One region of the Bacillus lumedeiriae genome, then DNA from elsewhere that is predicted to be linked to it. Evidence: riboswitches for the same ligand, from Rfam matches in the RefSeq annotation. Region 1 holds a riboswitch; each other region holds the start of a gene.
What was found. A riboswitch is a leader RNA that binds a small molecule or an ion and turns the genes downstream of it on or off. The one in region 1 is predicted to bind S-adenosylmethionine.

Region 1 (7,586 bases):
TAGCGATGGCATCTTTTAATGGTTTTAAGCCAGCATCAATCGCGTAGTTTGAGTTAATTAACACTGCATCGCCTTCCCCATTGTTATAAGCTTGTGGAAGAAGAGCAGCTTCATAGTTATAATCAAACTTCAGCTCTTTTTTATTCTCAGCAATATCTTCGATCATTGCTTCTTCCTTCTTCACACCTTCTTTTAACTTAATCAGCCCTTCTTTTTCAAGCATCTTTAAAACCCGGCCGTGATCCGCTACAGAACTGCTCATTAAAATCGTTGCACCTTTTGGAAGCTCGTTCAAGCTTTTATACTTCTTGGAATATACGCCGATTGGCTCAACATGAATGCCGCCGGCGTTTGTAAATTTATAACCATGCTCTTTCTTTTGAGTTTCAAAGTAGGGAATATGTTGGAAGTAGTTAGCATCCAAGTCCCCTTCCTGTAACGACTTATTTGGCAGCACATAGTCCTGGAATGTTTCAATCTTCAAATCATACCCTTTTTCTTTAAGCAGCGGCTTAGCTTCTTCTAGAATAACGGCATGTGGAACATTTGATGCGCCGACAACGATCTCCTTATCGTCTTTACCGCCGTCCCCGCCTGCTTGTTCATCTTTCTTCTCAGTTGAACTGCCGCATGCAGCAAGTGCAAATACAGCGAACGCTGTCAATAATGCGAGTAACCACTTTTTCATTCTTTCTTTCCCTCCTACAATTTATCTTTTATCTAATTTGCTGGTGATGAAGTCACCAATCAATTGGATCACAAACACGATAATTAAGATGATAATAGTTGCTACGAGAGTCACATCACTCCGGCTGCGCTGGAATCCATCAAGATAAGCAAGATTCCCAAGTCCTCCGGCACCGATCACACCGGCCATCGCTGTATAGCCGACGAGTGCGATCGCTGTAACTGTAATACCAGATATAAGGGCCGGCATAGATTCAGGCAGAAGCACTTTCAAAACGATCGTACTCGTTTTCGCTCCCATCGCTTTCGCTGCCTCAATGACCCCTTTATCGATTTCGCGCAGGCCGATTTCAACCATTCGTGCATAAAAAGGCGCTGCCCCGATAATCAGAGCCGGCAAGGCCGCATTTTCACCAATCATTGTTCCTACAACAAATTTCGTAAATGGAATTAATAAAACAATTAGTATAATGAAAGGAATCGATCGGAAGATATTAACGAATGCAGCAACTACGCTATAAATCGCTTTATTTTCCCATATGTTCCCCTTTGCCGTTAAAAATAATAGCAAGCCAAGTATTATGCCAAAAATAAATGTAGCTAGAACAGAAACACCTGTCATATAAAGCGTTTCAATGGCTGCCTCCCACATCTTTATCCAATCCACATTCGGAAACCATTGTTTAAGCATGGCTGATCACCTCCGAGCTGACTTTTTGCTTTTCGAGATAAGCCACTGCCTTTTCTACCTCTTCCTGAGTACCTGTTAAATGAACAAACAGCGAGCCGTATGCGCCATTTTGCGTTTGTGACACTTTCCCTTGAACGATATTTACTTCTATATTAAATTGACGGATCAGGTTCGTAATGATCGGCTGTTCTGCACTTTCCCCAATAAAGGTAAGTTTAATCACTTTTCCATTCGGGAACTGCTCAAGTAAATGCTCGATCGTTTCTTTCGATTCTTCCGGCTCTGTTACCTGCTGAACGAAACGCTTCGTAATAGGCTGATCCGGCGATCTGAAAACATCGAGCACTGGTCCTAATTCAACGACACGTCCTGCCTCCATCACAGCGACCCGGTGGCAAATCTTTCGAATAACGTGCATTTCGTGAGTAATGAGTACAATCGTTAATCCAAGACGCTCATTAATGTCAACGAGCAGTTCTAAAATGGCATCTGTCGTTTGCGGGTCAAGTGCGGAGGTCGCTTCATCACACAAAAGAACTTTCGGATCATTAGCAAGCGCCCGGGCAATACCGACGCGCTGCTTTTGCCCGCCGCTCAATTGAGACGGATAAGCATCCTCTCTTCCTTCAAGACCGACTAATTTAATAAGCTCGGCTACTTTCTTGTTCCGTTCCTCTTTAGGAACGCGGGCAATTTCTAATGGAAACGCAATATTCTCCCGCACCGTTCTTGACCAAAGAAGATTAAAGTGCTGAAAAATCATGCCGATTTCCTGACGTGCCTTACGCAGCTCACTTCCGCGGATTTTTGATACTTCACGGCCTGCAACAACAACGGAACCAGAAGACGGTGTTTCCAGCCCGTTCAGCATCCGGATCAGTGTACTTTTTCCAGCTCCACTGTATCCAATTACTCCAAAAATTTCTCCTTGATCTATCGTTAAATCAATCTCATCGACTGCTGTGACGGTACCGTTTTTCGTGGAAAAAACTTTCTTCACGTTAGCTATTGAAATCATGCTGAGACTTTCCTCCAATCAGTCTTTCCTGACAAAATAAAAACCCTTCCGCTCAATGAGCAGAAAGGCATACTTTTATCAGTTTCCTTTCTCTCATCTCCCAAAGCACAGCGCTTTGTGTGAATTGGCACCTTTTCAACAAACAGCTGCTGTTGATGGTTGCCGGGCTTCGCAGGGCACATCCCTCCACCTCTCTTGATAAGAGTCGTATATGTTATATATTTTCTCAGTGGCTTGATTCTATCATTATCCGTCGAATTTTGTCAATCACCCAACCGCTTAAAATCGATTTTAAGCGATGCCAAATGTTTCACTATATGGACGGCACAGCCAAAGCAATGATTCAAACCAAAGCTTCACCCGATAAAACCCTAATACTTCCACTGTTCCCATTCGTTCATAAAGACGCAGCTGTCCTTGTCCTGTCAATAGCGGCTCCACTTCTCCGCTAATCTTTAAGTGCCAGTGATCTGTACTTCCATTTGAGATCTGAACCCCTTGATCATTAATCGTCAGCACCCAGCTGCTGCCTCCGCTCTCAAGAAGGACGTAGATAGGTCTGAGCGGCAGCAGCGGCCATATATGTGTTTTGCTTTGACAGGCAGCCTGCATAGCCAACAATTTCTCTTCCATTTTTATTTCCTCCTCCGCTTTCCTTAAAGTATACATTCCAAGCGAAAGAGGAAATTCCCTTCATGAATTGCTCGACAAAGTACGCACCTTTTAGATGTATTTGTTCAGCTTTTCATACAAGTGAGGAACGGAATGAAACGCGTACATCTTTTCCACTAATTGTCCGTCTTTAAAAACGAGCAGGCATGGGACACTTTCAATCATCTGTTCAACTGCAAAACTTTCATAATAATTTAAATCAATATGAAGCCAGACAAATGCTGTCGTCACTTTTTCAACAACGCGAACCATTTTGCCAGCCAATTGGCACGTACCGCACATCGGCGTATACGCATATATGGCCGTCAAGCCATTCTCTTGCACGATTGTCCCTATATCTTTTTCCATTTGCATGCTATCCATCCTTTTGCAAAAACTCTCCATGCACATCAATATTCGCACTAAGCAGCACTGAAGCTAGATGTCGATATGGAGCGGTGGCGACTTCTTTATAAACACGGTCGATATATAGATGATGTGCTTCCGGAAATTCGCGGATAAATTGCTTGCGCAGCTTTTCTCCTGCCCGGTCAGCATCAACAAGAATATAAACATCCCGTCCGTATAAGCTCTCAATCAGCTCATCCAGCCGGCTTAGCCCGATCGTGCCATTTGTACAAATAATGTCGATCGGTTCCCTTACAATCTCTTGCACCTTCTTTCGATCCGAAACGCCTTCGACAATAATCGTTTTCTCTGTAAACATGATCATCATCCTCCACCATCGCGATATCTGGCTCCATCATTTCATTGTTCTTTATTGTATGAGAAATGGCAAAAGAACACCCCCTATATGGAAGTGTTCTTTTGAATCATTAATCTTCTTGTGTCATTGCATCGTACTGCTCAGCTGTCATTAAGTTGTCCAGCTGTGCAGGATCTGATAATTCGACAACGATCATCCACGCTTTCTCATACGGTGATTCGTTAACGAATTCAGGACTATCATCTAGTTCTTCGTTCACTGCAACGACTTTCCCGCTGACAGGCGCATACAATTCTGAAACGGTTTTCACAGATTCTACGCTGCCAAATGGCTCATCTGCTTTCACTTCATCTCCAACAGATGGAAGTTCAACGAACACGATGTCGCCAAGCTCTGATTGCGCGAAATGTGTAATTCCGATGCGCACGCTGCCATCTTCTGTTTTTACCCACTCATGTTCTTCTGAATAACGCAATTCTTTCGGTGTACTCATATGAATCCCTCCATTACCTGATTTCAACTAAAACTTTACTTATTATAAAGGCATAAAGCAAGAGAAACATGCTTCGTGCAACCTCTACAACCATTGTTGATTAAATTCTTCCTCTTTAAAACCAACAGTCACTTTCGTACCGTCTGTTGTCAGCGGACGCTTAATCAGCATGCCGTCTGACGCAAGCAAGTCGAGCAGTTCTTCTTCTGAAGCAGTCTTGACCTTGTCCTTCAACCCCAGCTCCCGATACCTTTGACCGCTCGTATTGAAAAACTTTTTTAACTCGAGGCCGCTCTTCTCGTATAAATCCTTTAATTCTTCTTTCGCAGGCGGGTGCTCCACAATATGTATATCTTGAAACTCAATGTTGTGTTCTTCCAGCCACTTTTTCGCTTTGCGGCATGTTCCGCATTTCGGATACCAGTAAAACGTTAATGCCATCTTGTAGTTGGCCTCCATTCTGCACAAATTCCCGGTTTCAAAAATATATTCGACACCTTTCTTAAATCTCCTTCTTCGCTCATTAAAATATGTCTATTCAAGGGAAAACTGGGGAAACGGCTCAAATTGAAAGCGCCAAAGAATGTCCGTTGATTTCCGTTCCAGATACTTCGCTTTCCGCGGGGCAAGCAGTGAAAATCCTCGTCGCTAAAGCTCCTGCGGGGTCTCATGTGTTTACTTCCCCGCGGGAGTCTTCGCGTCTTCCACCACAATCAACAAACGCTGAAAGAAGAAAAGGATTTTCTCTCATGTTCACTTAAACGACCCAAGCCTCTTCAAACGTTTAATCTAAAGAAAGGCTGACCCTAAAAGTCGTTTTTAACGATCTTTTCGGTAAGCCTCTGTCTCAAAACCAAAGTGTCAAACCCTTATGAGACACCTCTCTGTTTACACAATATATTTTTCCGCATCAATCAGACAGTCAGCTGCTTCACGTTTTTTAGCAATCACATTCACCGGAGTATGTCTCGTTAATTTCCGGAGGATAGACAGCATGATCCGAAGCGTATCCCCTTCTTCTACAGCAATCAGCGTTTCTTTCGCATGGGCTTCGATTTCGTTAAATGCTTCCTGACAATAGATTTGCGTGTATAAAAGCTTCTGCTTTGCTTTCTCCTTGCCGCTTTTGGCGATCGCTTTTTCTGTACGGAGGACAACCGACTCCATCGCATAAATATTGTTCACAATATCCGCAATGTTCGCCAGCACCTCCTGTTCTTTCTCCAATGCTTTTCCGTACTTCTGAACGGCGAGTCCAATAGCAAGAAGCCCGATTTTCTTCGCATGCTTTACTAAATATTTCTCCTGATCGAGCGCTTCTGTACCGGCTTCTTCCGGCATGAGCATCATGACTTCTTGCTGAAGCTCCTGCGCTTTTTCAAACAGCGGCAGCTCTCCTTTCAATGCTTTCCGGACATATGTGCCTGGCACGAGCAGACGGTTAATTTCATTCGTCCCTTCAAAAATGCGGTTAATGCGGGAGTCACGATACATTCTCGCAATTTCATACTCTTCCATAAAACCGTATCCGCCGTGGATTTGCACCCCCTCATCTACGACATAATCAAGCACTTCTGAACCAAAAAACTTACCCAGGGAACATTCAATGGCATATTCAGCAATAGAGGCAGCTATAGTTAATCCATCTTTCTGCTGTTGTTCTGACAGCTGGCTCATCCGTTTTTCAAAATAACCTACTGTGCGGTAGATGGCACTTTCGTTTGCATAAACTTTTGCAGCCATGCCCGCGAATTTTTCTTTTATTAAATGGAAGGAGGAAATAGGCCTGTTAAACTGCTGGCGCTCGTTCGCATATTTCAGCGAAATCCCAAGTGCCCGTTTAGCGCTGCCAACCGTTCCGACACCGAGCTTATAACGGCCGATATTTAAAATGTTAAAAGCAATGATGTGTCCCCTTCCAGCCTCACCAAGCAGATTTTCTTTCGGAACTTCAGCCTCTTGTAAAATCAGCGTGCGTGTTGATGAGCTTTTAATTCCCATTTTTTCTTCTTCCGCCCCAGTCGATACACCTGGAAAATCCCGTTCTACGATAAAAGCAGAGAACTTGTCGCCATCAATCTTAGCATAGACGATGAATACATGGGCAAAGGCAGAGTTCGTAATCCATTGCTTCTCTCCATTCAGTACGTAATGGGTGCCGGCATCGTTCAGCTTCGCTGTCGTTTTCGCTCCGAGTGCATCTGAACCTGATCCTGGTTCCGTCAATGCATACGCCGCAATTTTTTCACCGGCAGCCAAGGCCGGCAAATATTTCTTCTTTTGTTCCTCATTACCAAACAATACAATTGGAAGGGAACCGATGCCGACATGAGCACCATGGGTAATAGAAAAACCGCCGGCCGCTGCCATTTTTTCTGCAATTAAAGCTGAGCTGACTTTGTCAAGACTCAATCCGCCGTATTCTTCTGGAACATCGGCTGCTAACAGCCCCAATTCGCCTGCTTCATGAAGCAGCTTCACGGAACGGTCAAACTCATGATTCTCTAAGTAAGGTACTTGCGGCAGCACGCTTTTATGAATATAGTCTTCCGTCGTCTTAGCAATCATTCGCTGCTCGTCTGAAAAGTCTTCTGGAGTAAATATTTGATCATAAGTCAAGTCTTCAATTAAAAACGCCCCGCCCTTTACCATTCGTTCAGCCATTTGCAGCCCCCCGTTTGTTCATTTTCTTATTCATAACAATTCAAATACACCAGCAGCTCCCATGCCGCCGCCGATACACATCGTTACGATGCCGAACTTCTCTTGACGCCGCTTCATTTCATGAAGCAGCGTTAATGTCAGCTTAGCTCCTGAACAGCCGAGCGGATGACCGAGAGCAATGGCCCCGCCGTTTACGTTTACCTTTTCTTCATCCAGACCCAGTTCACGGATCACTTGAATAGACTGTGAGGCAAACGCTTCATTTAATTCGATTAAGCCGATATCAGAAAGCTCTAACCCTGCAAGCTTTAACGCTTTCGGAATAGCCACAACTGGACCAACCCCCATAATTTCTGGAGGGACACCGCCGACTGCAAATGAGCGGAATTTCGCCATCGGCTGAAGTCCGAGTGACTGTGCTTTTTCTCGTTCCATCACCATAACAGCAGCTGCACCGTCACTCGTTTGCGAAGAGTTCCCTGCTGTTACTGTCCCATGCACTGAAAAGGCGGGTCTTAGTTTAGCAAGTACATCCCTGCTCGTTTCAGGCCGGACCCCCTCATCCTGCGAAAAAGTGATCTTCTTTTCTATCAATTGATGATGCTGATCGATATGGCGGAGATTTATTTCCAGTGGCACAATTTCATCTATAAAT
Region 2 (7,586 bases), on a different contig from region 1:
AGTGCCGAGGCACTGTCTATTTTTGTTAATCTACATTAAAGTATCTTGCATCCGGATGAGCGAAAACGATGGCGGAAACAGAGGCTTCCGGTTCCATCATGAATCCTTCTGTTAACCGAACACCGATTTCCTCAGGTTGAAGCAATTTAAATAGCTTAGCCTGGTCTTCGAGATTCGGGCAGGCCGGATAGCCGAAAGAGAAACGTTGTCCATGGTATTTAGCCGCAAAACGTTCTTTCATCGTGAAATCGACCGAATCAGGGAAGCCCCACTGGTCTCGCATTTCCTGATGAATACGTTCAGCGAATCCTTCAGCAAGTTCTAAAGCTGTCGCCTGGACGGCATGACTCTTTAGGAATTCACCTTTTTCCTTGAACTCTACAGCTTGATCACGAATACCGAATCCGGCCGAAACGAGGAAGAATCCGACATAATCCATTTCGCCGCTGTCCACTGGTTTCAAGTAGTCAGCGAGGCAAAGGAATGGTTCCCTTTGCTGGCGCGGGAAGGTGAATCGTTCGATTTCTGTTTTGCTGTCTGCCGGATCATAAATAATGACGTCATTGCCGTCAGACTGAGCTGGGAAAAATTGATAAACGCTAGCTGTTTTTAAATGACCTGATTGTAAGAAGTCATCCACCATGTCTTTCAGTGCCACCGCACGTTCGTCTTTTTCAGCGAGTAGTTTTTCTACTTTGCCTTTCAACCCAAGGTGATGACCGATCAATGTTTGGATATTGATATAAGGTTTTAAGTGAGCGACAGGGTAGTTGCGCTGAATACGTTTTTGTAAGTCACGCGGTACAAACACGGGTGCATCTTGACGGACGGTTTTCTTCGGCTTTTCAAGCACAGCTACTGCCGGTGATGTCATCGTTCCGCGATATGCTTCTACTTCTTTCCGTTTTTCCTGCTTTTGTGCTAATTCACTTAAAAGTTCAATTTTTTCTTCTTCATTTTGCAGACGGTTGGCAAGGTTTAAGCCATCCATTGCGTCTTTTGCATATAACACCGGGCCTGTGTACTCTGGTGAAATTTTCGTTTCGGTGAAGCGGCGGGAAAGAGCGGCTCCTCCAACTAAAATTGGCAAATCAATGTTTGCTGCTTTCATATCTTGAGCAGTGATGACCATTTGCTGTGCAGATTTAACGAGAAGACCGGAAAGGCCTACCATGTCCGGATTTTCTTTTCTAATCGCTTCAATCAATTCAGCAGGTGTTACTTTAATACCTAAGTCAACCACTTTAAACCCGTTGTTACTTAAAATGATATCAACGAGGTTTTTGCCGATGTCGTGAACATCGCCTTTTACTGTAGCAAGAACGACTTTTCCCTTACCGTTGTCATTTTCTTTTTTCTCCATATAAGGTTCTAAAAAGGCAACAGATGCTTTCATCACTTCGGCACTTTGCAGTACTTCCGCAACGATCAATTGGTTATCGTTGAAGAGGCGGCCGACTTCTGCCATGCCCTTCATTAGGGGACCGTTAATAATATCAAGCGGTGTATCAAACATGGCCAGTGCCTGCTCTAAATCAGGAATTAATCCTTCTTTCGTGCCTTCAACGACGTAATAGCTAAGTCGTCCTTCTACTGTTTTTGGAATATCTTCTTCTTTTTTCTCTTTCTTTTTATCACGATAAAAGTCCGTGAAAATGGCAAGCGTTTCATCGTTCGTTTCAAATAGTAATTTCTCTGCCATTGTAATTTCTTCTTTAGGAATCGAAGCGAAACGTTCTAGCTTTTCTGTATTGACGATCGCATAGTCAAGTCCTGCCTGCGTACAGTGATATAAATACACCGCATTTAACACTTCACGGCCAACAGGAGGGAGGCCAAATGATACGTTGCTGACGCCGAGAACGGTTAACGCTTTCGGCATCTTTTGTTTAATAAGCCGGATGCCTTCAACCGTTTCTTCTGCTGAGCCGATGTATTGCTCATCACCGGTGCCGACAGGGAAGACAAGCGGGTCAAAAATAATATCTTCAGGAGGGAGTCCCCATTTATTCACGAGCAGATCGTAAGAACGCTGGGCTACTTCCAACTTGCGCTCGCGAGTAACCGCCATACCTATTTCATCAATTGTGCCCACAACAACGGCTGCTCCATATTTTTTTACAAGCGGCAGCACGGCATCAAAGCGTTCTTCGCCGTCTTCTAGATTAATAGAGTTAATAATCGCTTTCCCTTGAGAGTATTTCAGCGCTTTTTCAATGACTTTTTCGTCTGTAGAATCGATGACGAGCGGTACTTTCACTTTTTTCACGACTTCTTTCATGAAAGCTTCCATGTCTTCCAGCTCGTCACGGTCTGGATTGGCAAGGCAAATGTCAATAACGTGGGCGCCGCCTTTCACCTGCGCGCGGGCGACTTCCGCTGCTTCTTCATATTTGCCTTCGACAATCAGCCTCTTAAATTTGCGAGAACCGATCACGTTCGTACGTTCACCGATAAATAATGGGCGCATTGAGTCGTCATATTGAAGAGGCTCAATCCCTGAAACAACGTGTTCATGCGGCTGTTCCGGACGCTCGCGGGGAGGAAGATCAGCAATTGCTTCTCTCATCGCACGGATATGGTCCGGTGTTGTACCACAGCAGCCGCCGACGATGTTCAGCCAGCCTTTTTCAGCAAAGCCTTTAATTTTCATGGCAAGTGATTCTGGAGATTCATGGTAACAGCCTTCTTCATCAGGCAATCCAGCGTTCGGGTAGCAGCTGATAAAGCTTTTAGATAAATCAGAAAGCGAGCGGATATGATCCGTCATAAATTCTGGTCCTGTCGCACAGTTTAAACCGACTGATAACGGACGAATATGTTCAATAGATATATAGAATGCTTCAATGTTTTGTCCCGCAAGTGTTGTACCCATCGGTTCAATCGTACCAGAAATCATAACAGGGAGCTTTTTTCCGGTTGCTTGGAAGGCACGTTCAATACCAAGAGTCCCAGCCTTCACATTTAGCATATCTTGACTAGTTTCCATTAAAATTAAGTCGCAGCCGCCGTCGATAAGGGCTGTCGCCTGCAGCTCGAAATCTTTGCTTAATGTATCAAAATCAATTCCGCCTGTGACGGATAATGTTTTTGTTGTTGGACCGATCGCACCGGCTACATAGCGTGGATGATCAGGAGTGGAAAATTCATCTACACATTTGCGTGCAATTTCTGCTGCCCGTTTATTAATTTCGTAAGCTTGATCACCGAGGTTATATTCATTTAGTACGAGTGGAGTACCGCCAAATGAATTCGTTTCAATAATATCGGTGCCTGCTGCTAAGTAGTCACGGTGAATTTTTTCGATCACGTGAGGAGCGGTAATATTCAAGTATTCATTACAGCCGTCGTATTCTTCGCCGCCGAAATCATCCTCTGTTAAATCGGCTTGCTGAAGCATCGTGCCCATTGCACCATCTAAGAAAAGAATACGTTTTTCCAGCTCTTGTTCAATTGGATATTGTTTGGACATGAGTGATCCCTCTTTCATTCTTTTTTCTATCCAGCTCTTCGATGTAATGGATCAATTCAATCGACATTTCATAGCGCATAAATGGTGTAATAATGTATATGCCGTTAAACAGCTCTGCGGCTGTATCGATTAATTCTTTTGCAATTCTAACTCCTTCAAGTGCCGATGCCTCTTTATCATGTTCGTATGCTTTCATTCTAGCAAGTGTTTCGTCTGACAGTTTAATGCCTGGCACTTCATGATGAAGAAATTCAGCATTTCGTGAACTTGTTAATGGCATAATGCCAAGAAAGATTGGAGTCGGCAAGTGTTTCGTTGCTTCATATACTTCAATAATCTTTTCTTTCGTAAAGACCGGCTGCGTAATAAAATAATCGGCCCCGCATTCAATTTTCTTCTCAAGGCGTTTAACAGCCCGGTCAAGTACACGAACATTTGGATTAAACGCGGCTGCCACTGAGAAGTTGGCTTTTTGCTTGAATGGCTTTCCGGAAAAAGAAATTCCTTCATTCAGCTGTTTAATCAATTGGATGAGTTCCATACTTGAAACATCATATACAGAAGTAGCGCCAGGAAAGTCGCCGACTTTTGTTGGATCACCCGTAATAGCGAGTATATCATGAAGCCCAAGTGCATGCAGTCCCATTAAGTGGGATTGTAATCCAATCAGATTGCGGTCCCGACACGTGATATGAACGAGAGGACGAATGTGATGCTTCATTTTAAGTATAGATCCCATCGCCAAGTTACTGACACGTGGAGAAGCGAGTGAATTATCAGCCATTGTAATCGCGGCTATTCCTGCTTCATGCAAGGCCTTAGCTCCTTCGATGTAAGTGGTCGTATCCAAGTGCTTCGGTGTATCCAGTTCAACAATAATCGTCCGTTCTTTTTTTACTTGTTCGCTTAGCGGAGGCACAATAGGCGGAATGGATTCTTTAATCGTAATTGGCTTTTTAGGGATGACTTTCTTCTCCGTAATAGGTGCAAGACCAGCAAGTGCTTTTTTCGCTGCTTCAATGTGTTTTGGTGTCGTACCGCAGCAGCCGCCGATGAGACGGACACCTGCATTCCGAAGGCGGACAGCTGCTTGGCCAAAGTAATCGGCTTCTGATTCATAGACAATCCGTCCATCTTCTACATCAAGCAGGCTGGCGTTTGGATAAGCGGATAAAAAAGCCTTTTCTGGGAGCGTTACTTCTTCAAATGCCTGAATGGTATGATAAGGGCCGAGGCGGCAGTTTACGCCGACAATGTCTGCTCCAAGCGCTTCTAGCTGTTTCAATGCATGATTTAATGAAAGTCCATTTTGCAAAATACCAGGTTCATGCATAGATACTTGAGTAATCACCGGCAAATCGGTCATCTTGCGAATGAATTGTAAAATAGTCGTTAATTCTTCAAAATCGTAGTATGTTTCAAATAAGAGACCGTCTGGATCTTCTGACAAAATGGCCTCTGCTTGCTGCCGAATCGCTTCTTCGATATCAGGAAGAGGTGCGCTGCTTTTGCCAATACCGCGAATGCCGCCAATGGTGCCGAGAACGAATCGCTGTTCTGGTGCCGCTGCTTTCTTGGCAATGCGTACCGCTGCTTTATTTAATTCCAGTGCGCGGTCTTCCAGTCCGTATCTTGCAAGCTTTATAGCGTTGGCACTGTACGTATTTGTTTGAATAATATCAGCGCCTGCCTTGATATATTCACGATGAATCTTTTCAATAATTTCCGGTTTTTCTACATTGAGTTCCTCATAGCAAAAATCAATGCCATAAGAATAGAGAAGAGTGCCTATTGCACCATCAGCTGTCAATACTTCATTTTGCAGCCTGTCTAATAGCTTCATAGTGTCCGTCCTTTCCAACCACTTATTTCTAATCATAAGAAAAAGCCCCCTTAAACATAGCAAGAAGGCTTTACATCGTTAATGTTTGATCCTTCTTATCTTTCAAACTGATTCAGCAGTTTGCTGGATTTAGCACCTAGGCCCGCTAGCGGCTGGTTGCTGAAGCTTCACAGGGCCAGTACCCTCAGCTTCTCTTGATAAGAAATACGTTACTATTCACTTAATCTGATAATTGAACATATCATATCCCTTTAGCAGGAATTAGTCAATAGAAAATTTAGAATAATTTAAATAGGATTGTCGAATAGTGTTGGGCAGGATATACTGGCTTTAAATAAAGGAGGATTAAGATTGAATCAGTTTCGGTATTCTTTATTTATTTTAATAGGGGCAAGCAGTTATGGCTTTCAAGCTTCTATTGTTAAGCTGATGACGAATGCCGGCTATGAGGCGGCTCATGCGGCTAGTTCTCAATACCTTTTCGGACTGCTGCTGCTGTTCATTCCATTTATCTTAACAAAACGTGTGAAGGTAAATGGCAAACAGACTTTGTCCCTGTTTGGTGTCGGCATTTTATTAAGCTTAACAGGAGTATTTTATGCTATTAGTATACAGGAGCTGTCTGCTTCAGTAGCCATCGTTTTGCTTTTCCAATTTACCTGGATTGGAGTTCTCATTGAATCTATTTATTTAAGAACTTTTCCTTCTCATCTAAAGATCATTTCAATTATTCTTTTATGGGTAGGTACACCATTCGCTGCTGGTGTGTCCCCTGAAGGGCTAGGATTGTTAAACAATACAAAAGGTCTTGTGTATGGTTTTCTTGCTGCCTTGATGTTTGCATTGTACCTCTTCTTTAGCGGCAAAGCAGGAAAAGGGGTGCCAACGATTCAAAGAAGCTTCATCATCGCTATTAGCGGATTGCTCACTACTTTTCTATTTATATCGCCTGCTTTTATCGTCGATGGCACGATCACGGACGGTTTGTGGAAATATGGCTGGCCGATCGGATTGTTTGGCGTATTTGTGCCTGTTGTTTTCTTTGCATTAGGTACACCGCATGTCGATTCAGGGATAGCGGCCATTCTTGGTGCTGCGGAATTACCAGCGGCAATGATTGGAGCGATGCTCATTGTTGGAGAACAATTGACACTCGGGCAGGCAGCCGGGATTGTACTAATCTTAATCGGTATTGGTGTTCCGCAATGGCGTTCGAGGAAAAATGTGGATTCAAAGAAGTTTTCTAGCAGTTGTTAATGATTTTCCAAGGAAATGAAAGAGGTTGACTCAGAAGGGTCTGTTCCTGCTTTCAATAGACTATATATTATAGAAGTTACTCCTTCGAATATACAGTCTGTTGTTAGTGTGGGAGCAGACTCTTTCATTTTGAGTCAACCTTTTTGGCAGAAATAAAATACAAAAGACGGTTAGTTGGTTACTTTTTGCAAAATTTTCATGACGTGCAGCGAGCGTCCAGTACCAATCGCAACAGATTCCAATGGATTAGGAGCAAGGTGAACGGGTACGATAATGACCTCGCTCAGCCATTCCTGTATGCCGTTTAACAGAGCGCCGCCGCCGCTGATGACTACGCCGCGATCAACGATGTCACCGCTTAGTTCAGGCGGAGAATTTTCCAAAGTGACGCGAATCGTTTCTAGAATAGTAAGCAATGATTCTTTTATTGCTTTTTGAATTTCATAAGAGCTTATTTCAATTGTTTTAGGCAAACCTGTAACGAGATCACGCCCGCGTACATCCATCGTGCGCTCTTCGTGATCAATTAAAGCATAGCCGATTTCCATTTTAATTTTTTCCGCGGTCCGTTCACCGATGAGAAGGTTATATTGTTTGCGTACGTATTGAATGATATCTTCATCCAACTTATCACCGCCGACTCGGACTGAGTTGCAAGAAACAACACCGCCATAAGAGATGATCGCCACTTCTGTCGTGCCGCCGCCGATGTCAACGATCAAATTAGCGATTGGTTCTTCTACAGGCAAATCAGCACCGATCGCAGCAGCGACAGGCTCTTCAATTAAATGAACGGTTTTTGCGCCGCTGCTTTTTACTGCATCTTCAATCGCTTTCTTTTCGACGGTTGTCGCTCCAGAAGGAGTGCAAACAACAACGTTTGGTTTGCGGATTTTGAAACCTAACACTTTGCTGGCCTTTTTCATTAATCCTTTAAGCATTTCAGATGTAATATCAAAGTCGGCAATCACACCGTCTTTCATCGGGCGTGTAGCCGCAATGCGTCCAGGAGTT
Region 3 (7,586 bases), on a different contig from region 1:
TGCATATAACAGCAGCCCCTACAACCGATGCCTGATTAAATCCTTGACGAATGTGCACTTCTTTTTGAAGTAGATTGGCTGCAAATTGAGCTAACGTTTCACTTTGAAAACCGCCGCCACAAGCCCACACATATGGTAAATTATAAGGAGTTACTTCACATAATTGATCAAAATACCACCTAATTGTGCAAGCAATTTCCCATAGAGCTGCAGCTGTAAAATGAGCGCGGCTTAAGTCTTGTTCTAACGGTGCATTAAAAATGAATCCGCCTTTTTTAGAGGCATTTTTTTCATCTGTCAAATACATCCCCAATACCGATATACAGTCGGTCATCTCAAGTTTGCTCATTTCCTGTTCCATTTGCTGATAACCCTCATTTGGATAGAAAATATTTTTTAACTTCTGATAATTAAGTCCAGTAATACCCGGATTAGTCTCTAGCAGCCATCGTTTTTTATCCGTATGGGAATTGGTCCATGCCCTTCTTTCATTATCCACACTGTATTCATCTGTAATTTTGCAAATAGGGGTAGTTGTGCCGGATACGATAACGATATCGTGATTTTGAGCAAACGTACTTTCGATTGCTAGCTGTGTATCCCCTCCACCTACAACAATCAAAACGTCTTCTTTTACTTCCAGCTCCTTTGCCACAGTCGGTAGAATTTCACCAAGAATGGAGCCAGACCATCTTAGTTCGGGTAATAAGCTCGGAGAAAGCCCAATTCGAGCACACATCGCCTCAGACCATTCTTTTTTTCGAACATCATATAGTAACGTTTCTGTCGCCTGTGATGGCTCATAAATGAGTACACCACTTAATTTATACGTCACCCAATCACTAATACTAGTAAACGATGTGATCTGATCCCATAACAGCGGCTGCCTCTTTTTGAGAGCTATTAGCTTTAAAGCTGAAAACAATGCAGATGGCAATCGTCCCGTTGTTTTATAGATATAATCGGGATCTAACAGCTCTTTTTCCCACTCGCGGCCTCGATTATCAATATTCGGTAAACCAATAAATGAATATCCATCCTGATCTTGAAGGACAATTCCCTGCCTTTGACTCGTTGATGTTATCGCCTTAATTGTCACATGCGGGACACTCGCTATCGCTTTTTTTGCTAATCCAACTAGCTGTTTCCAAAGTAAATCAGGTGAAAAGTAGCGACTATCAGGATAAAGAGGCTCTGTTTCATAATGAATATCTTCTCGCTCAACATGGACAACTTCACCTGTAGTCGCAACGATTGCTACCCTCGCATTTCCAGTACCAATATCAAATACTAAATAACCTTGTTTGATCGTCACTTTTCCACTCCTTTCTTATGACATTTCATCCAAGCCTTTCCTATTATATAAGGTTGGAATTTGAAAGGTATGTTGTGTATGCCACTTCGTTACCGCTTGATTCATAATGGATACGTGATGATCCTCAACCTCATAACTTGCACCCGCAAGATGAGGAGTGGCTAACACATTTGGTAATTGGATAATTTCATAGTCACTTTGATCAGGAGGCTCATGATAAAATACATCCAAAATGGCTCCCCTAATCTTCCGTTCTTTTAAAACATAAACAAGGGCTTTTCTTTCAACGACTACAGCTCTTGACGTATTTACTAAAACGGCATCTTCTTTCATAAGTCCTAAATAATGTTCATTAATCATTCCAATGGTTTCCTCTGTTCGGGGTAAGTGAATAGAAACTACATCACTTGTCGAAAAAACATCTTCTAAAGATACACGAGTATAATTAGGATTTTGACTCTCCGCATAAGGATCATAGTATTGTATCGTGCATTGAAACCCTTCAAGAACAGCCGCAATTCGTTGTCCCACAGCCCCAAACCCAACCATTCCAATTGTTTTTCCTGCAATCTCATTCCCTTTGAATTTTACATAAGCCTGCAAGTAGTCCTCATTCCATTTTTCCTGCTTCAACCATTCAGAAGAAGGAATAGTATGTCTAAAGAATGTAATGAGGTTTCCAATGAACAATTCAGCAACTGCTTGAGCGTTGCGTGCAGGGGTGAAAAATACCGGAATTCCTTTTTTAGTTGCAGCTTTTATATCAACATTGGAAGGCATGCCGCGGCATACACCAATAAATTTCAATTTCGGTACTTCAGCCAATACGTTTTCTGTCACTTTATCTAACTCAACAATTAAACCTTCAGCATTTGATTCTTTTAAGAGCGAGATTAACTCTGCTTCGTTATACGCTCTGCCGTTTTCTTTCCAAGGGAGATAAGTATATTCTCCAAATAAATCTTTTAATTGTAAAAGACCTGCCTCGTTATAAGGTGCCGTGACTAAGACATTCATTTGCAGCCCCTCCCTTCGTTTGTCTTAAATTTAAATCCCACTATTCAGCTCTAATAACTGATAAAATAAAGCAAAAAAAATCTCTTTCCGAAGAGACGGAAAGAGATCGTTACTTCATTTTGTTCTTACGACAAATAAAAGATTCGCTCTTTCTATCTTTCAAGCACTGCTTGCTGGAATTGGCACAATAATGTTGCCGAGGTTTCGCTGGGCCAGTCCCTCCACCTCTCTGGATAGAAAATAAAACGTATTTAATTGGATTCAATGTTTTGTTGTACTCGATTCTATAGGAGAATCAAATAGAAGTCAACTCATTTTTCCGAACCTTCTAAACATTAATTCACTATGTTATAATCTATAAAGTTATTTTTTTCACGGAGGGATAACAGATATGCAATCGTATATTGATATAGAAAATGGTGTCGTTCCTTCAGTTTGTTCTCTCGACTGTCCCGATCAATGTGGACTTCTTGTACACAAAAAGGATGGAAAAATCGTCAAAGTTGAAGGTGATCCTGATCATCCCGTGACAAAAGGGAGCATTTGCAACAAAGTTCGAAATATGAGTGAACGCATTTATGATCATAAAAGATTGAGCACTCCTTTAAAACGTGTTGGAAAAAAAGGAGAAGGAACATTTACTCCTATTAGTTGGCAGGAAGCGATTGAAACGATTGCTGATCATTGGAAAAAGCTGATTTCAGAAGAAGGTGCTGAGTCCATTCTTCCCTACAGCTTTTATGGAAATATGGGGAAACTGAATGCAGAAGGAATGGATCGGCGTTTCTTTTACCGCCTCGGAGCAAGTCAGCTCGACCGGACGATCTGTTCAATCGCTGGCTCTACCGGGTTTGGTTATACAATGGGCGGCAGCCACGGCTCTGATCCTGAAGAGATGACAGAAACAAAGTTATTTATCATTTGGGGCATTAACGCGGTCAGTACGAATATGCACCAAATGATGATCGCACAAAAGGCAAAAAAAGATGGAGCAAAGATTGTTGTCATTGATGTCCATAAAAACCAAACTGGACGAATGGCTGATTGGTTTATTCCAATTCTTCCTGGAACTGACGGCGCACTCGCCTTAGGCATGATGCACATTCTTTATAAGGAAAATCTAGTCAATCGGTCATTTTTAGAAGAATATACAGTCGGGTACGAAGAACTTGAAAAACATGTAGAGGCCTATGATCCGCACACGGTTGCCGGCATTACAGGAGTATCTGTTGAAGATATTTATAAATTGACCCGCATGTATGGGACGACCTCCCCTTCCATGATTCGAATTGGCAATGGCTTGCAGCATCATGATAACGGAGGCATGATTGTCCGAACGATTTCCTGTTTGCCCGCTTTAACAGGCCAATGGCTGTTAAAAGGCGGCGGCGCAGTCAAATCCAATTCTGGTTATTTAGCCTACAATAAACAAGCACTGCAGCGTCCAGATCTACAGAAGTATCCAACGCGAACGATGAACATGAACCTATTAGGAGAAGTCTTGCTGGAAACAGAAAAGCCGATTCGCTCCATGTTTGTCTACAACAGCAATCCTGCCATTGTGGCACCGAACGCCAATAAAGTACGGGAAGGCCTAGCACGTGAAGATCTATTCACTATCGTCCACGACTTATTTTTGACGGAAACGGCCATGTTTGCGGATATTGTCTTGCCTGCCACGTCTGCTTTTGAAAATACAGACTTTTATACAGGTGCATGGCATGTCTACCTTCATTTGCATGAACCGGTCATTCCTCCTTATGGAGAAAGCAAATCAAACATGGACGTATTTAGGTTACTGGCCCAGGCCATGGGATTTGATGAACAAGCGTTTAAAGATACAGATGAAGATTTAGTGCAACAAGCGATCAGTGGCGTCTCCACTCCTTATTTTCCTGACGTTACCTACGATGAACTGAAAGAGAAACGTTTTGTCAAAGCACGTCATACAGAGGATCGTTTGAAGCATTTACAAACGCCTAGCGGCAAAATTGAATTATATTCTAAAAAGCTGGAATTAGATGGGCACCCTGCTCTTCCTACACACATTCCATTAGTACAAGAGCGGGAGGAGGATTTTCCTTTCCTATTTGTACCTGCACCGAATCATAACTTTTTAAATTCTACGTTTTCTAATAATGAGAAACACGTAAAATTGGAAAAGGCGCCTAAGCTATTTATGAATCAGCAAGATGCAGACCGTTTAGGCATCGAAGACGGCACAGTTGTCCGTATCTGGAACGATCGTGGAGAATGTGAATTAATCGTTTCTACGGGTGATCAAGTCCTTCCTGGCGTGGTTGTCAGTCAAGGGCTCTGGTCAGACCTTTCCGGAAAAAAACACCTCGTTAACGCCTTAACACCAGACCGGATAGCCGATATGGGCGGCGGCGCAACATTTTTTTCTGGACGTGTCAATGTAGAACCTCTTAATCAAGAGAGGGTTTAAACACTTAAATAAAGCGTATATTTCTTAGGTATTCAAACATATAGTTCAAAGAATAGTATACACTTCTATTCATTTGGCTATGTTGATGCTGCTTCGTTAGTTGGAGCGACAGCGGCGAGGAGGTTTCCCGCCCGCCCGTGAAAAACAACAGGGGCGTTTCACAAAGCCATTGATTTAAAACGATGGAGGATGTCCAAAGAGAAAGGCTTTTGGAACATCCTCTTTGTCACGTTCATTTTTTATGTCGGAATTACAACATCCACGCCTATACTTATGGTATAACTGATAAAAACAAAACAGTTATTCAGGTTACAGACAAAAACTATTTTAGATACCCTCATTTTGTCAACAGCGTGGGTAATTGATATGAGTGTCTATGTTTCCACCAATGGAGGTACACATAATGAGTAAACAATGTTCTAGTTTAAAAAGAGACGAGATTCTGGCAGCGTTGCAGAATGAAGAATTCGATGTATTAGTCATCGGCGGCGGGATTACAGGAGCCGGGATTGCTTTGGATGCATCCAGCCGCGGGATGAAAACCGCTCTCGTGGAAATGCAGGACTTTGCCGCTGGTACGTCCAGCCGCTCATCTAAAATGATTCACGGCGGGCTGCGCTATTTGAAAAACTATGAAGTAAAATTAGTATCGCAGGTCGGTAAAGAACGGGCCATTGTCTATGAAAACGGACCGCACATCACGACCCCCGAACGAATGATTTTGCCTATCTACAAAGATGCAGAATACGGCATGTTCATGACCTCAATCGGTTTACGCGTGTATGATTTTCTAGCAGGTGTGAAAAAGGAAGAACGAAAAAGCATGCTCAATAAAAATAAAACCTTACAGATGGAGCCTAAATTTAAACGAGAAGGATTATTAGGCGGCGGATTTTTCGTAGAATATCGGTCAGATGATGCTAGATTGACGATAGAAGTAATGAAAGAAGCGGTCAGCCAAGGGGCGACAGTCATTAATTATACCAAAGTAAGTGATTTTATTTATGAAGATGGAAAAGTGACAGGAGTCCAAACCATTGATCAATTAAATGGAAAGCTCAGTGAAATACGCGCTAAAAAAATCATCAATGCTGCCGGCCCATGGGTGGATACATTAAGAGAAAAAGATCACTCCATCAGCGAGAAGCATTTACAATTATCGAAAGGCATTCACCTCGTTTTTGACCAGAGTGTGTTCCCTTTAAAACAGGCTGTTTATTTCGACACGCCGGATGGCCGGATGATCTTAATCATTCCGAGAGATGGAAAAACATACGTCGGTACGACAGATACAGCATATAAAGGCGACTTAACTCATCCTAGAATGACAGTCAGTGATCGTGATTATATCATCAATACGATCAAGTTTATCTTCCCTGAGCTGAAAATTCAGGCAAGTGACATTGAATCCAGCTGGGCTGGAATCAGACCGTTAATTCACGAAGTCGGCAAAAGCCAGTCTAAGATTTCAAGAAAAGATGAAATCTGGGAATCTGCATCCGGACTCATCACGATCGCCGGCGGCAAACTGACTGGTTATCGAAAAATGGCAGAAACCATTGTTGATTTGATTGCGTCGCAGCTTCAGCAGGATACAGGCAGCACCTTCTTTCCATGCAAAACGAAACATATGCCTATTTCAGGAGGCCACGTCGGTGGATCGAAAAAGTTCCAAACATTCATGGAAAAGAAAGTCACTCAAGGTATCGAGCTCGGCTTGAATAAAGAAAGAGCGCACTCACTCGTTAGAAAGTACGGTTCAAACATTGACAGCATTTATGATCTCATACAGAACAGCGGTCAGGAAGCAGAAGCTTTTGATCTTCCTGCGGATATTTATGCCCAAGTGCTTTACTCAATCACAGATGAACTCGTCTATACGCCGGTCGACTTTTTCGTTCGCCGTACAGGAACGTTGCTTTTTGACATTGAATGGGTGAACAAATGGAAAGCACCGATCATCGAAATGTTGAGTAAAACGCTCAGTTGGAGCAGTGAACAAAAAGAAGCATTTAGCATAGAACTTGAAAAACACCTGCACGATGCCACTGTCCCATTGGATGTAGAATAAAAGGAGAACAGAATGGATACAAAGCTTTTTCATTACATTAATGACCTAGCAGGTCATAATACCTTTTTGGATCACATGATGATTGCTTTTTCCAAATGGGGAATTTACATTTTTATCTTACTTATTTTTTTCTCTATTTTTAATAAAAAACAAAGGCCGCTGGGGCTGTACGGAGTCGCTTCCCTTGCAGCTGCCTTAATCATTAGCCGGATCCTAAAGTATACAATCAACCGTGACAGACCGTTTATAACAGAAGATGCCCATCTATTGTTTGCAAAATCCCCTTCCCCGTCGTTTCCAAGCGATCAGGGGGTCATTTGCGGAGTGTTTGCTGCACTATTTTGGATAATTTCTCCTAAGTGGCGCTGGCTTGCTGTAACCCTGGCTTTTTTAGTCGCTGTTTCCCGCGTCTATGTCGGACATCATTATCCATCGGATGTAGCGGCAGGATTAGTCATAGGTATTTTATGTTTCCTTATGATCCGTAAAATCCGGCTGCGTACGAAAGATTCATGATCTATGTCTGTTGAATCTTGATGTATGGGAGACGATTCATGATTTTCCTGCTCCCATTTATGATCTATCATTTCATCATAATTTTTTCATAAAAAAGAGGTTGTCCCCTGTCAGTGAATGAATGACTGACTTTCGGGACACCTCTTCTCTTTTTTACACGAGCTGACCGCCGCTTTTACTATATTTTGCAATCCCTTCTGCCGCTCGATAAGCAAGCG
Region 4 (7,586 bases), on a different contig from region 1:
CATCGTGCAGAAAAACAGAGAGAGTGTCACGATAAATAAGGCAAGACCGACTAGCCCTTTTGCGTAGAGCGAAGAAAAGTTCAAAGCTGTTAAGCCGGCTGTTACCGCGGCGGTGATGAATAAATACATGCCTGTTCGGGCTTGCGCACGGGAGGCATACACTTTCAATTCAGCTGCTTGTTCTATGAGTGTCACAATGACTAAAGTGAACATATTAGCAATCATTCCTGGCCACACAGGATGGGTTTGCAGGAAGAATTGAGTGGTTTCCCAGCTGCCTAGATGATACCAGAGCAGCCCAGTTGTTGTGCCGACGACCATAGATGAGATAACTGCTCGTGGCGTAGCTAACGGCCAAAAAAGAGCGGCTACAGCCGGAGCAAATGTGGCTGAGTTTCTCGTCACCCAGGCGAGTACATTCCACCAGGCTGACTGCTCTGCCCGGAGCGTAGCAAGGATAATCATTTCAACTGTTAAAATAGCTAATGCCCATTTCGTATAGCGGATGTACGTATGTTCATCACGTCCTGGGAACAGGGCTTCTCCTACATCTTTTCCGAGACTAGTAGCTCCTGAGAATTGGCACGGTGCTCCCCAGCTTAGAGCACAAGCCCAAAAACCGAGGAAAAACAGTGCGACGAGCGGAGCAGGCAAGACTTCAAGCAAATAATGAGGAATGGCGATCAGACCGACACTTCCATCTGGTACAACGATAGCAGCGGCAAGGCCAAAAATGACGGCTCCGATAATTAACGGAACGCCGAGAATGGCTCCCCATAAAAGCCCCTTTTTCCCTTCTTCAACGGTTTTACAAGATAAAGCCATTTGAAAGGCAGCTTGTGCCAGTACAATGTTAACGAGAAATGTGCCGAACCAGGCAACAATCGTTTGGATCCCGACGCTTGAATAAGAGAACATTTCAGGTTTCGCTTCAGCGAACTGCTTTAAGCCATCCAATCCGGGATTAATGAAAAAGGCCACAAACCCGACTGTCAGCATGACGTAAAACATAATGGTATTAAACATTTGCGTATAGCCTATGGCCCACATTCCGCCAAACTGTAAATAGGCAAAGAGCAGAATAGCAGTAATAATGACGGCAGTCAGTAGGGAAACTCCCGTAAATACATGTAGAGCAGATGCGAACGCTAAGGCTGTGGCCACAGACCACATTGGGAAAGCAAAAGCGGTAATGGCTCCTCCGAGTGCCCTCGCCTTGTTTCCAAAACGATCACCAATCAGCCCGGAAATGGTGACGACTAATTTTTTTCGGAACGGTCCGATAAATAAAAAGGCAATTAACAAAACCTGTACTGTTTCCGCTACACCATACCAGACAGCAGACACGCCCCTTAAGTAAGACAGTTCAATAATAGCGATAAAAGAAGAACCAGAAAATAAGCCGGTAATACATACAGCAACGAAAAACGCATTGAAATTGCGGCCCCCCACAAAATAACCGTTTCCGCTATTCGCTTTCCGTACCGTATATCGCCCAATTCCAATTAACAATAATGTATAAGCCAGCGCTAAACCAACAAACCAAAAACCAACACTCGTCAAATTTATTCACCCTTTCTGTAAAATATTGATTTTTTTCATTATTCTTTAAAGCAGCAATACAAATGCCCCCTTCGTTAGTAAGAAGAGGGTTAATGGTTCGTTCCGTCTTCTTATCTTTCAGAGTGTAATCTGCTGGATGTAGCACCTTGTATGGAACAGGTTGCTGAGATGTCATAGGGCCAGTCCCTCGATCTCTCTTGATAAGATTTTCACTATTTAATTAATTTGTATAATAAATCAATAAAACATATAAGTCAAATAGGTTTAATTGATTTTGGGGTTTTTAGATCAAAAGGCATATGGTTGTTTTTTACATACTGGGAATTGGGAAGATCATTAAATCTGTTAATATAGTAGGGAACAGAAGCAATTCTCCGCCTAAGACAAGTGGAAAACGCCATAACATCCGTACAAGATAAAGGTTTTATGTAATTTCATTGTGAAAATCCTTTACAAGTATAACAGCAGGGCATATTCCATAAGTATATTAGATAAGCAGGATACAAGTATCTAATATGTATTTTTTGAACCCTGAGATGATGAATGTATTGAACATAAGTACACAAGGGAAAAATGAATAGCGGTATCATATATTCGGTAAGCTGGTTTAAAAAAGGGGGGCATGAAATGGATGAGCAATTGTTGTCTTTAGCTTTCTCGGTGGAAGCGAATAAAGGAGTATATGCCCTGCTCTTAGGCTCAGGTATTTCTTATGCAGCGGGCATACCGACCGGCCGCGGGATTGTTCGTGAGCTTTGTCGGAGGATTATGCACGTAAATGGTGCAGACGAACAGGATCCGATGGACTGGTATGAAAAAAAGTATGGAAAAGTTCCTTTATACAATGAAGTCATTGAACTATTGGCAAAAACATCGTCTGAACGGAATGGATTGTTGAAAGAGTTTTTTGAACCGACGCTTGAAGAAGTGGAACAAAGGCAGAAAACTCCAACTGATGCTCATCGTGCCATTGCGAAGCTCGTTCAGCGCGGCTATATCAAAGTGATTGTTACGACAAACTTTGACCGTTTGCTGGAACATTCGCTTGATGAACACAGCGTGCAGTACCAGACGCTGTACCATGAGTCTGATATTGAAGGCATGAAGCCGCTGGCACACGCAGATTGTACAGTATTGAAAGTAAATGGCGACTATCGGGATACCCGCTTTAAAAATGTGACAGATGAGCTGAATAACTATACGGTGCCATTTGCCCAGCTTCTGCGGCGGGTATTTGATGAATACGGCGTAATCGTGTCGGGATGGTCAGCCGATTGGGATATTGCGCTCCGGGAACTGATTAAATCGGTGAAAGGCCGTCGTTATTCATGGTACTGGCATGCTTTTTCGGAAAAGTTAACACCACATGCCGATGAGCTGATCAGTTTTCGGGATGCAAGCAAGTTGATTGACCCAAAAGGGGCCGATCACTTTTTTACGGAACTGTATGAAAATGTAATAAATATTGCCAAAGTAAAAAAAGTGAGTCCAGAGAATATTCAAGTGAAAATGAAACGGCTGAAACGATATATTCAAGATAAAAGGGAAATTGAATTGAGAGAAATGTTGACGGAACATACGAAAGAGGTTGTTTCCTTTTTGTTTGAACAGCCCTATACAAAAGAAGCAGCCATTGAATCTGCGTCTATTCGCAGTCAAACGGCTGCTGAAAAAAGCAGAACACTCGCTATGCTCGTTGCTGTCATGGCTTATTATATGAAAACACCGGAGCAGGGGGAGCTGTTAATTCAGACAGCAGAGCGGCTGACCGGATCAAGACATCACAATGGCGACCCGCTTCTATTAGCGACACAGGGAATCCCGCTTCACGCCGTTTTTTACAGTATTGGCATTAGTGCGGTTATGAAGAAAAACTATCAATTACTGAATAAGCTGTTTACATTGCCCAATGTGCAAGACCCCCATCGTCATCAACTTTCTTTTTTAGCCTACACTTCCCCTCATATGGAGCTGGATCCATTGTTTGAACAAGTCTCAGAAGGGAAGATGCGGCTTGCACCGGCGGAAACGTATTTTACTTATCCTTATTTGAAAAGTGTGTTCATTGAAACAAAGCTCGCATTTGATGAACAGGAATTTGCCAATCATTTTGATTTGTTTGGGCTGTTAAGGGCAATTAAGTACCGCTATATGAACGAAAAAGGAAATACGAGCGGAAAGTTCGGCTATAAAACGAATAGGGAGCACCTGATTCGCTTTTTAAATGAGGGGGCAGAGACAGAACATTGGCCCGTACTCGTCATTTGCGATGGATCGAAGGAGAAGTTCACTGCTTCTCTCGAAAAGTTAGCGGAGGATTTGAATAAGAAAGACGGATTTCACGGACAAGGATTGCTGCATGCCTACACAAAATTTGATGAATGAGAAAATGGGAGGAAAATATTTTTCTCCTATTAATTTTTTTTTCAAAATCGTGCATAATAAAAGAGGTTTTAGAAACTGAAAAAGGGGTTGACCTTTGTGAAACATGTTTACACGGGTAAGACAAAAGATGTATACGAGCTTGAGGACGGGAACTATTTATTAAAGTTTAAAGATGACGTAACAGGAGAGAACGGTGTATTTGATCCTGGAGCTAATACGGTCGGCTTGACGATGGAAGGTGCGGGACAAGCTGGACTTAGATTAACAAAATACTTTTTTGAGATTTTAAAAGAAAAAGGCATCCCTACGCATTACATTGATGCGAATGTTGAAGAAGCAACGATGACGGTTCAACCAGCAACTGTCTTTGGCAAGGGCCTTGAAGTGATTTGCCGCTATCGGGCAGTTGGCAGTTTCCTGCGCCGTTACGGTATGTATGCTGAAGAAGGACAGCCGCTTGATGCATTTGTGGAAGTAACATTGAAGGATGATGAGCGGCAGGACCCGCCGATTTCAGAAGATGCACTTGATATGCTGGGCATCCTTTCTCACGATGAGTATAAAGAGTTAAAAGATATCACACAACAAATTGCTGCTACAGTGAAAGAAGAGCTGGCTAAAAAAGAAATAGATTTATATGATATTAAATTTGAATTTGGACGCGCGAAAGACGGACAAGTCATCTTGATTGACGAAATTTCCGGCGGGAATATGAGAGCCTATAAACAAGGGGAATACATCGAGCCGCTTAAATTAGAAAAGCTAATGATGGAAAAGTAAGACAAAGGCGCTTTAAATATGTTTTTTAGGTAAATGATCATGCAGCTTTGCCATGAAATATAAAGAAAGAAGGATCGAGAAAAGATCCTTCTTTTTTTTGTACTTAGGTTATGTGAATGACTATTGTTAATGTTAGCTCTTTGTTGATTGGACCGCCTGCAGCGGAAATCAACAAGAGAGTGTAACAAAGCTTTTGAAAAACAGTGATAACGCGTAAAAAAGGGCTTTGCTTATTAATGGTGATTAACTGCTGGCAGGTTCAATATGAATGACTGCGTCTTGGATGTTGTATTTTTCCAATAAAATCTCTTCAATATGTTCAGTAATCAAGTGGCTTTCGACAACATTCAGATGCGGATCAACAGTTATAGTGACATCGACAAGTGTGAAATTTCCATGCATGCGGGCCTTTACGCTGCATACTTGCTGCACATCAGGGACACGGGCAATGGTTTGATGTATTTCTTCCAAAAGGTCTTGATCAAAGCCATCTGTTAATGTATGTGTTGCCTGCTTGAAAATTTCCCATGCTGTTTTGATAATGATAAGTCCGACAATGAAAGCTGTTAACGTATCGAGCCAGCTTAGTCCGAATTGAGAGCCGACAATACCGATGAATGCTCCGATGCTCACTAAGGCGTCAGAACGGTTGTCTTGAGCAGCTGCCATCATTGCTTGGCTGTTGATTCTTTTGGCTAAGCGATGATTATACCGATATACGATGTACATGACACCCGCACTAAATACCGCCGTCCAGGCTGTAAGCATGTTAGGTGTGTCTTCTTCTTTTGAAAAAAAGGAATAGCCTGCGTCATAGAGAACTTGGAAACCAACGGTAATCATAATAAAAGCAGCAACGAGCGAGGCGATCGTTTCCGCACGAAAGTGTCCATAATGGTGATCTTCATCGGGGGGCTTGCGGGCAATTTTTAATCCGATGAGTATAGCGATTGAGGCAGCAACATCAGTTGAATTATTGAGCCCGTCCGCCTGTAAAGCTTTTGAATGGCCGATGTATCCGACAATCAGCTTCAGTAAAGCAAGAAAAATGTAGGCTGCAATACTAAGCCAGGCCCCTTTCTCTCCTTGTTTTAACTCTTTATAAGTATCCATTCTATGCCTCCGAAACGTGTCTTCTTTCATTAAGCATATCAGTTGAAATTTGAGTGAGTCTAGAGCAACAGGATTGCAGCAGGTGAACTTTTCTGTGCTGATTAAATAGAATTGAATGAAGTGAAAGAAAAAATGGACTTGGGCTGTTGATAAATGCTCGCTTTCTTCGTTGCTCATGACCCTTATAGTCACTCCGCTTCTCGGCAGGTTTCACGCCTCGGAAGACAAACATTTTCAATCAGTCTAAGACGATCTAAAGTAGATTATGTGAAAATGGGTATAACAGTTATAAATGAAGCAATGAATCAATCATTTAATCAAGGGATAGCTGTTGAAGTGGTTTTTTGGGCATTAAATGGGAAAAGCTATACATGATGAAGATACGCGCAGCGGTAAATAAAAAAGAGTGATCCATTTAAATAAATGTAGCGTTTGCAGAAAAAATCCAATAAAGAAGGTGAAGAAGGATGGTTAAGGTAGTAGTCATTGGCAGTTCATCCATGGACTTGGTCGTTACGTCGTCTAAACGTCCAGGAGCGGGAGAAACGGTAATTGGTGAGTCATTTAAGACGGTTCCCGGCGGTAAGGGAGCCAATCAAGCCGTAGCTGCGGCCAGGCTCGGAGCAGAAGTGTATATGATTGGCTGTGTCGGCGGCGATCATTATGGGAAAGCAATGATCAAAAACTTTCACGATCATGGAGTAATAACAAAGTATGTCGAGACAATTGCCGAGATGGAAAGCGGCACGGCCCATATTATTCTGGCAGAAGGAGATAATAGCATTGTTGTTGTCAAAGGTGCAAATGATGCGGTGATTCCGGCTTATGTTCAGCGTGCGAAGCCGATCATTCAACAAGCCGATATCGTTTTAATTCAGCAGGAGATCCCTGAAGAAACAGTCGAATATACGGCGGATGTTTGCAAGGAACTTGGCGTGCCTCTGTTATTAAACCCGGCACCCGCCCGCCCGATTAGTGAAAACGTCATTGAGAAAGCCACGTTCATTACGCCTAATGAGCATGAAGCAGCGTTGTTATTTATGGAAGTCAGCCAAGAAGCGGCATTGAAAAAATATCCTGAAAAAGTGTTTATTACAGAAGGTGCACAAGGCGTTCGTTATTTTAACGGAGAACAGGAAGTGATTATCCCTTCTTATCAGGTGGAAGCAGTAGACACGACAGGAGCAGGAGATACGTTTAATGCGGCATTTGCCATCGCTTTGGCAGAAGGAAAAACGATTGAAGGAAGTCTTCGCTTTGCTAACCGTGCGGCTTCGTTATCAGTGACGAAGTTCGGTGCGCAAGGAGGCATGCCGTCAAGGAAAGAAGTAGAGGAGACGTTATAACTGGAAAGCTCAGCATGTGGAACGGACCTATCTTCTAGAAAGAGGTGAATGTGATGAAAATTGAAATGAAAAACATTCATAAAGCGTTTGGAGCGAATAAAGTGCTGACGGGTGTTGATTTTGAATTGCGCCCTGGCGAAGTTCATGCACTGATGGGGGAGAACGGGGCGGGGAAATCAACACTCATGAATATATTAACGGGTCTTCATCAGCGGGATGAAGGAGCGATTGTCATTAATGGCGAGGAGCGTTCTTTTTCTAGCCCGAAAGAAGCAGAAGAAGGCGGAATTGCTTTTATTCATCAGGAGTTAAACATTTGGCCAGATATGACCGTGCTGGAAAATCTATTCATTGGCCGCGAGCGAAAAAATGCATTTGGATTACTAAAAACGAAGGAAA

Region 2: it holds a riboswitch for S-adenosylmethionine, as region 1 does, so the genes downstream of both, QYG89_RS10775 (bifunctional homocysteine S-methyltransferase/methylenetetrahydrofolate reductase) here and QYG89_RS12600 (methionine ABC transporter ATP-binding protein) in region 1, are expected to answer to the same signal.
Region 3: it holds a riboswitch for S-adenosylmethionine, as region 1 does, so the genes downstream of both, QYG89_RS09830 (2-hydroxyacid dehydrogenase) here and QYG89_RS12600 (methionine ABC transporter ATP-binding protein) in region 1, are expected to answer to the same signal.
Region 4: it holds a riboswitch for S-adenosylmethionine, as region 1 does, so the genes downstream of both, QYG89_RS08460 (sodium:solute symporter family protein) here and QYG89_RS12600 (methionine ABC transporter ATP-binding protein) in region 1, are expected to answer to the same signal.

The regions. Positions count from the first base shown of each region.
Region 1 covers NZ_JAUIYO010000011.1:17,190-24,775, reverse strand. Annotated here, with positions in the region: gene QYG89_RS12610 (MetQ/NlpA family ABC transporter substrate-binding protein) at 1-688, opposite strand, end outside; gene QYG89_RS12605 (methionine ABC transporter permease) at 710-1,378, opposite strand; gene QYG89_RS12600 (methionine ABC transporter ATP-binding protein) at 1,371-2,396, opposite strand; SAM riboswitch class I at 2,487-2,601, opposite strand; gene QYG89_RS12595 (hypothetical protein) at 2,688-3,029, opposite strand; gene QYG89_RS12590 (thioredoxin family protein) at 3,120-3,422, opposite strand; gene QYG89_RS12585 (toprim domain-containing protein) at 3,424-3,774, opposite strand; gene gcvH (glycine cleavage system protein GcvH) at 3,884-4,267, opposite strand; gene QYG89_RS12575 (arsenate reductase family protein) at 4,352-4,708, opposite strand; gene QYG89_RS12570 (acyl-CoA dehydrogenase family protein) at 5,156-6,931, opposite strand; gene QYG89_RS12565 (acetyl-CoA C-acetyltransferase) at 6,962-7,586, opposite strand, start outside.
Region 2 covers NZ_JAUIYO010000007.1:64,574-72,159, forward strand. Annotated here, with positions in the region: gene metH (methionine synthase) at 26-3,472, opposite strand; gene QYG89_RS10775 (bifunctional homocysteine S-methyltransferase/methylenetetrahydrofolate reductase) at 3,450-5,315, opposite strand; SAM riboswitch class I at 5,408-5,519, opposite strand; gene QYG89_RS10780 (EamA family transporter) at 5,667-6,572, shown strand; gene mreBH (rod-share determining protein MreBH) at 6,743-7,586, opposite strand, start outside.
Region 3 covers NZ_JAUIYO010000006.1:47,820-55,405, forward strand. Annotated here, with positions in the region: gene QYG89_RS09825 (FGGY-family carbohydrate kinase) at 1-1,315, opposite strand, end outside; gene QYG89_RS09830 (2-hydroxyacid dehydrogenase) at 1,331-2,332, opposite strand; SAM riboswitch class I at 2,482-2,572, opposite strand; gene QYG89_RS09835 (molybdopterin-containing oxidoreductase family protein) at 2,724-4,781, shown strand; gene QYG89_RS09840 (glycerol-3-phosphate dehydrogenase/oxidase) at 5,185-6,852, shown strand; gene QYG89_RS09845 (phosphatase PAP2 family protein) at 6,865-7,368, shown strand; gene QYG89_RS09850 (GMC family oxidoreductase) at 7,522-7,586, opposite strand, start outside.
Region 4 covers NZ_JAUIYO010000004.1:174,224-181,809, reverse strand. Annotated here, with positions in the region: gene QYG89_RS08460 (sodium:solute symporter family protein) at 1-1,563, opposite strand, end outside; SAM riboswitch class I at 1,671-1,770, opposite strand; gene QYG89_RS08455 (SIR2 family protein) at 2,191-3,948, shown strand; gene QYG89_RS08450 (phosphoribosylaminoimidazolesuccinocarboxamide synthase) at 4,045-4,728, shown strand; gene QYG89_RS08445 (cation diffusion facilitator family transporter) at 4,972-5,841, opposite strand; gene rbsK (ribokinase) at 6,309-7,187, shown strand; gene QYG89_RS08435 (sugar ABC transporter ATP-binding protein) at 7,241-7,586, shown strand, end outside.